One region of the Streptomyces umbrinus genome, then DNA from elsewhere that is predicted to be linked to it. Evidence: riboswitches for the same ligand, from Rfam matches in the RefSeq annotation. Region 1 holds a riboswitch; each other region holds the start of a gene.

Region 1 (2,257 bases):
GATCGTGTTCGGCTTCTGCGGCCGTACGACGTCGTGCCCGGCCTTGTACGCCACGGACACCGGCGAGCAGCCCTCGGCCTGTGCACCGAAGATCTTGTACGGCTTGTCCTCGACGAGCCCGAGCTTGATCAGCTCCTGCAGGCCCTTGTCGATCTTCGTGAGCTGCGAGCCCGAGGCGATGGGCACGACGAGCTGGTCGGGCAGTTGCCAGCCGAGCTGCTCACAGATCTCGTACGCCAGGGTCTTGGAGCCCTCCGCGTAGTACGGCCGCAGGTTGACGTTGACGAAGCCCCAGCCCTCGCCGGCCGGGTCGCCGATCAGCTCGGAGCAGAAGCGGTTCACGTCGTCGTAGTTGCCCTCGATGCCGACGAGCTCGCCGCCGTAGACCGCGGCCATGACGACCTTGCCCTGCTCCAGGTCGTGCGGGATGAACACGCAGGACCGGAAGCCGGCGCGCGCGGCGGCGGCGCCCACCGCACCGGCGAGGTTGCCGGTGGAGGAGCAGGAGAGGGTGGTGAAGCCGAAGGCACGCGCGGCCTCCAGCGCCTGGGCGACGACACGGTCCTTGAAGGAGTGCGTCGGGTTGCCGGAGTCGTCCTTCACGAAGAGCTTGCCGGCGTCGACACCCAGTTCGCGCGCGAGGTTGTCGGCCTGGACGAGCTTGGTCCAGCCGGGGTTGATGTTCGGCTTGTCGGCCACGTCCGCGGGGACGGGCAGCAGCGGCGCGTACCGCCAGATGTTCGCGGGGCCCGCCTCGATCCGCTTGCGGAGCTCCTCGGTGTCATAGGCCGAGAAGTCGTACGCGATCTCCAGCGGGCCGAAACACTCCTCGCAGGCGAAGACCGGACCGAGCGGGACGCGGTGGCCGCATTCACGGCAGGAAAGCGCGGCGGCCGGTCCGAGGTCGACGGAGTTCGCGACGGGGGCGGAGTTCGTGGTGCTTGCAACTGTCTGCGCAGCCATGGAGGCGAGGCCCTTTCTCCTCATCTTCCTCACGACGCACTTCGCCGTGAGACGGATTTGGCACCTTCCCTAGCCGGGAGCCTCGCTGCGCTGATCGACAATGATCAGGACGAGACCGGCTGGAGGGTTGCCGGGGCTTCAACGGGCCGTATCCCTCTGCCCCTCTGGATGAGCGGTATTCAGTTGTGGTTCTGGCTCTGGTTTTGGTTGTGCACGCAACGACCCCCGACATGCGATGGTCATCAGCGTTGTTCAAGACTGTAACCGAAGGCCTGGATGGTGGAGAGAGCCGTCCGAACCGCGAGATGACAGTGACGCAACCCACACTGCAGGCCGCGGCGGGCACACGCATCCCAATGAACGCAAGGGAGAGCCGCACGTGCTGGAAGACGTCGAGCGCTGGCTGAGCACGCGCTCCTGGTCCGTCGAGGACCGCCCGCTCAAGAAACTCATCGCCGCGAAGCGTGCCACCGGCTCCACGGTGAGTGTCGTACTGCCCGCGCTCAACGAGGAGGAGACCGTCGGCGAGATCGTCGCGATCATCCGCCGTGAGCTGATGACCAGGAAGGTGCCGCTCGTCGACGAGATCGTGGTGATCGACTCGGGTTCGACGGACCGCACCTCCGAGGTCGCCGCCGAGGCGGGCGCCCGTGTCGTGCACCGGGACGAGATCCTGCCCCGGCTGCCGGCCGTCCCCGGCAAGGGCGAGGTGCTGTGGCGCTCGCTCCTCGTCACCCGCGGGGACATCGTGGCCTTCGTAGACGCGGACCTGAAGGAGTTCTCGGCGGACTTCGTCTCCGGGATCGTCGGCCCGCTCCTCACCGAACCGGGCGTCGACCTCGTCAAGGCGATGTACGACCGCCCGCTGGGCTCCGCCGCAGGTCAGGGAGGTCGGGTCACCGAACTCATGGCCCGCCCGCTCCTGAACATGCACTGGCCGCAACTGGCCGGCTTCGTCCAGCCGCTGGGCGGGGAGTACGCGGCCCGCCGCTCCCTCCTCGAACAGCTCCCGTTCCCCGTCGGATACGGCGTCGAGCTGGGCATGCTGGTCGACGCGCTGCACCTGGTGGGCCTGGACGCCCTGGCCCAGGTCGACGTCGGCGTCCGCAAACACCGCCACCAGGACGGCCAGGCCCTGGGCCGCATGTCCGCCGCGATCTACCGCACCGCCCAGCTCCGCCTGGCCCGCGGCCACATGATCCGCCCCTCCCTCACCCAGTTCGAGCGAGGCGAAAACGGCTTCGAGCCCCGCACGTACTCGGTGGACATGGAGGAACGGCCGCCGATGGCGGAG
Region 2 (2,257 bases), 3.7 Mb from region 1:
GCGCGGGCCCTCGAAGTCGATGTAGTGGAGCTTGTCGCGGTCGACGAAGCGGCCGGTGGTCACGTCCCGGATCTCGGCGTCGTCCTCCCAGCTGTCCCAGAGTCTGCGTACGACCTCGACGTAGTCGGCCGTCTCGTCGAAGAGTTCGGTCACCACGTCCTGGGTGGCCGGGCTGTCGTAGGCGTCCAGGCGGGGCAGCGTTCGGCGGCCGAAGTGCGCCGCCTCGTTCTGGCGTGCCGTCAACTGCACCCTCAAGCCCGCCCGGCCGGAACTCACATAGTCGAGGGTGGCGATGGCCTTGGAGATGTGGAACGGCTCCGTGTGCGTGGCCACCACGGTCGGCACCAGACCTATGTGGCGGGTCAACGGGGCGACCCGGGCGGCGACGAGAACGGCGTCGAGCCGGCCGCGGACCTGGTCGGTCCGCCCGTCCGGCTCGATGAAGTGCGACGACTGCAGTCCGAGGCCGTCCTCGAAGGTCACGAAGTCGAGGAGACCGCGCTCGGCCTCGGCGACGAGGTCGGCCCAGTAACCGGCGGTGAACAGTTCCCGGGGCCGGGCCACCGGTTCGCGCCAGGCGGAGGGATGCCAGCCGGCGCCGTCGAGCGCCACGGCGAGGTGCAGATGCGCGGAGGAGGGCAGGGCAGAAGGTGCTGAGGACACGAGAGGTGTGCCTTCCTGATCGACCGTACGAGAAAGCCGGCCCTCACCGGAGGACGCGGCCGCGTGGGATTCGGGTCAGGAGCAACAGAGCGCGCCGGCAACGCGCAGCAGGTCGATGTGCGGCCGGGAGTAGAGGCGTACGCGATGGAGCGGGGCGGCCTTCGGGGCGCTGCGGCGGGACACGGTTCGCGCCGGCACGTGCGTCACCTCCGCCCTTCCGGCCCGGCGGACCTGGGGTCCGGCCGACCTCGTGTTCGCGGGCCCTCGATCGGGCACCGCCTCGTCGTCAACGAGCACAACAGTACGGCTGTGCCTTTTCTTCCGGCTACCAAGAGTTCCTGTTGCCACGGCTGGCGGGAGTTCCTGTTCCTTCGGCCACCGGGCGTTCCTGTCAGGACGCTTCTCATCACGAGGTGCGAAGCCGGTCTTGTGGTGAGGCGGCCGGATGCCCAGCTGCTGAGACGCCGTCTTGACGGTCACGCTGAGCGCATCAACACTGACGGAGACGGTCACGATTGCCAGCGCCCGTCGTGCGGGGACTCCCCGTTCGTGCGGTCATCGGCCCCGGCCCGCTGGCAGGCAACCCTTCCACCGCGACGGGGTGCCCCGGGTGACGACCGGGTTCCGCCGGAGCGGCGGGGCAAGCGTGGTCTCGCGTCTCGCGAGCCCCGACGGCAGGACCGGTGGGAATTGTCCAGGAACGGCTTGACGAGGCGCCTGCACATCGATTTGTCGCGTGTCTCCAGCGCTTACTGATCCGCTACGCGTCCGACCGATCCGGACCTGTACGGCAGCGCAGTCACTCCGTTCCGCCGCTGGCGCCCACGAGGCGGCCAGGGCCTCCGCGTTCCCCCTGGAGAGTCATGCCCGAGACAGTTTCCCGTGGTTCCAGCAGCACCGACACCTTCACGACGGCGGCCTCCCGCCCGAGCGCCGCCCACTCCTCCGGCTGCGGTACGGCCGCCGGTGGCACGTCCGTCCCCGTTCCGGCCGCCCGCCCGCACCGCTTCCGCAGCCGTATCGGCGTCGGTCTCGCGGGCGGCTTCTACCCGGCGCCGCACCGCTATCAGCTGTATCTGTCGGAGGCCTGTCCCTACTCGGGGCGCGTGGCGGTCGTCCTCGACCTGCTCGGCCTCAAGGGCGCGCTCACCACCACGGTCCTGAAGCTCCCCGCCGAGACACCCGATGGCTTCGCATCGCTGCGCGGCGCCTACGAGGCGACCTGGCACCACTACGACGGCCCGCTCACCGCGCCCGCGCTGTGCGACCGCTGGAGCGGACGCGTCGTCAGCAACCACACGCCCGACATCCTCCGCGACCTGGCCGGCCTGCTCGCCGACGGAGCACGCGAGTCCGCACTGGACCGGCTCGACCGGCAACTCGCCTGCCAGCCCTACGTGTTGGGCGACGAGCTCGGCACCGCTGACAGGGACCTCTGGGTGACACTCACCCACCTCGACCACTTCGACGCGGCCGGCACCCTCGCTCCGTACCGCCACATCGAGGAGTACGTACGACGTCTCGGCGATCACCCGGACCTCTCCACCGACGAGCGCTGAGCGCAGAACCTGAGCGCCGGCCCACCGGCGGGTGT
Region 3 (2,257 bases), 2.9 Mb from region 1:
CACGCGGATCGCGTTGAGGGACTTCTCGCCGGGTGCCGCCTCGGGGGCACCGCACTCGCCCTGGGTCTGCGGGTCGGTGCCGAGGAGGGTGCGGACGAGCGGGTGCGCGCAGAACAGTCCGTCCCGCACCCCGATGCCGTATTCGGCGGAGAGCGCGGCGGCGAAGTGCGAGCTGTTCCAGCCCTCGACGACGAAGGAGATGACGCCGACGCGGGGCGCGTCGTCGCCGAAGAGGGAGAGGACGCGCACCTCGGGCACTTCGGCGAGACCGGTCCGGACGGTGTCGATCAGGTGCTGCTCCCTGGCGACCAGCGTGTCGAAGCCGGCCTCGGTGAGGGCCTTGCAGGCGGAGGCGATGGAGTAGGCGCCGATGACGTTGGGCGACCCGGCCTCGTGCCGTGCGGCGCTCTCGTGCCACTCGACGTCCACGCCGCCGTCCACCCGCCGTGAGACCTTCCGCGAGGCGCCCCCGCCCGCGAGGTACGGCTCGGCCGCGGTCAGCCAGTCGGCGCGTCCGGCGAGGACTCCCGACCCGAAGGGCGCGTACAGCTTGTGACCGGAGAAAGCGACCCAGTCGACGTCCAACTCCCGTACGGACACGGGGTGGTGGGGTGCGAGTTGGGCGGCGTCGAGCACGATCCGGGCGCCGTGTGCGTGGGCGGCGGCGGCCAGTTCCCGTACGGGCCACAGCTCGCCGGTGACGTTCGAGGCGCCCGTCACGCACACGAGCGCCGGCCCGTGGGGGTCCCGCTCGGCGAGCGCCCGCTCCAGCGTCGCGACGGCCTCGCCCGGGGTGCGCGGGGCGTTGAGGTAGGTGACGCGGGCGTCCCGCCACGGGAGCAGGGACGCGTGGTGCTCGGTCTCGAAGACGAAGACCTGGCAGTCGGCGGGGAGTGCGGCGGCGAGGAGGTTGAGCGAGTCGGTGGTGGACCGGGTGAAGACGACCTGGTCGCCGTCGCGGCAGTCGAGGAACTCCTCGACGGTCCTGCGGGCGTTCTCGAACAGGTCGGTGGACAGCTGGGAGAGGTACCCGGCCCCGCGGTGCACGCTCCCGTAGTACGGGGCGTACGCGGCCACGTCGTCCCACACCCGCTGGAGGGCCGGGGCGCTGGCGGCGTAGTCGAGCGCGGCGTAGGTGACCTCGCCACCGGTGACGAGCGGGACGGTGACGTCCCGCCCCAGAACGGGCAGGGACCCGGAGGTGTCACGGCAGACGCTCTGGTCGGCAGCAGTGGAGACAGCGGTGGAAACAGACATGGCGAACTCCTGTGAGGCAGGCGGGAACACCACGCGAGCGGGTACGGCTCGAGCGTGGGTGAAGGTGAAAAGGGGTGTGCGGAGGCGGGGCTCTACGCCCTATCGCATTCGCTTGCTCACAGAAGGCTCCCTCGGACGACCAGGACCCCTGGTGATGCGAGGGGTCCGCGCTTGCCGTAGACCTCACTGCCTACGGCCTGGTCTTCACCCGGGGCACCCCGCCACGGACGGAGGGTTGCCGGACAGTCGGCCGGGGCCTGATGACTGTCGCTCATGACCTGCCTGCATCTTGCCACACGATGATCCGACCGCAACCCCACTGTCCGCATCGCGGGACAGCGCGCCCCTTCTTGGGGGCGCGGGGAACTGCGCAATCTTTTGGCGGGGGTTCGGGGGCGGAGCCCCTGAGTAAGTGACGGGAATGGGTAGGGGCGGCGGGGGCGAAAAAAGCCCCCGCCCCCCGACACCAGCCGCAGCCGGGGCCTACGCGTTGGTCGCCGCCACCCACCGCTCCAGCGTGGCCTTCGCCGCCCCGGAGTCGATCGCCGCCGCCGCCTTCGCCATCCCCGCCCGGAGCTGGTCCGCGAGCGGCCCGTCCCCCGGCGACAGAGCCACCAGCGCAGCCGCCGAATTCAGCAGCACAGCGTCCCGCACAGGCCCGGTCTCCCCGTTCAGCAGCCGCAGGGCCACATCCGCGTTGTACGAGGCGTCAGCCCCCCGCAACGCCTCCACGGGCACCAGCTCGATCCCCACGTCACGCGGATCGAACGACTCCTCGCGCACCTTGCCGTCCCGCACGACCCACACCCGCGACGTGGCCGTCGTGGCCAGCTCGTCCAGCCCGTCGTCCCCGCGGAAGACGAGCGAGGAGTTGCCGCGCTCGGCGAACACCCCGGCCATGATCGGCGCCATCCGGGGATCGGCGCACCCGACGGCCTGCGCCTTCACCTTCGCCGGATTGGTCAGCGGGCCGAGCGCGTTGAAGACCGTACGGATCCCC

The links. A riboswitch is a leader RNA that binds a small molecule or an ion and turns the genes downstream of it on or off. The one in region 1 is predicted to bind S-adenosylmethionine.
Region 2: it holds a riboswitch for S-adenosylmethionine, as region 1 does, so the genes downstream of both, QF035_RS08925 (glutathione S-transferase C-terminal domain-containing protein) here and thrC (threonine synthase) in region 1, are expected to answer to the same signal.
Region 3: it holds a riboswitch for S-adenosylmethionine, as region 1 does, so the genes downstream of both, QF035_RS37420 (aminotransferase class V-fold PLP-dependent enzyme) here and thrC (threonine synthase) in region 1, are expected to answer to the same signal.

The regions. Positions count from the first base shown of each region.
Region 1 covers NZ_JAUSZI010000002.1:5,572,405-5,574,661, forward strand. The annotation lists gene thrC (threonine synthase) at 1-963, opposite strand, end outside; SAM riboswitch class I at 981-1,138, opposite strand; gene QF035_RS24255 (glucosyl-3-phosphoglycerate synthase) at 1,343-2,257, shown strand, end outside.
Region 2 covers NZ_JAUSZI010000002.1:1,848,066-1,850,322, forward strand. The annotation lists gene QF035_RS08915 (LLM class flavin-dependent oxidoreductase) at 1-663, opposite strand, end outside; gene QF035_RS08920 (putative leader peptide) at 739-861, opposite strand; SAM riboswitch class IV at 1,171-1,316, shown strand; gene QF035_RS08925 (glutathione S-transferase C-terminal domain-containing protein) at 1,527-2,222, shown strand.
Region 3 covers NZ_JAUSZI010000002.1:8,475,689-8,477,945, reverse strand. The annotation lists gene QF035_RS37420 (aminotransferase class V-fold PLP-dependent enzyme) at 1-1,257, opposite strand, end outside; SAM riboswitch class IV at 1,420-1,536, opposite strand; gene trpD (anthranilate phosphoribosyltransferase) at 1,741-2,257, opposite strand, start outside.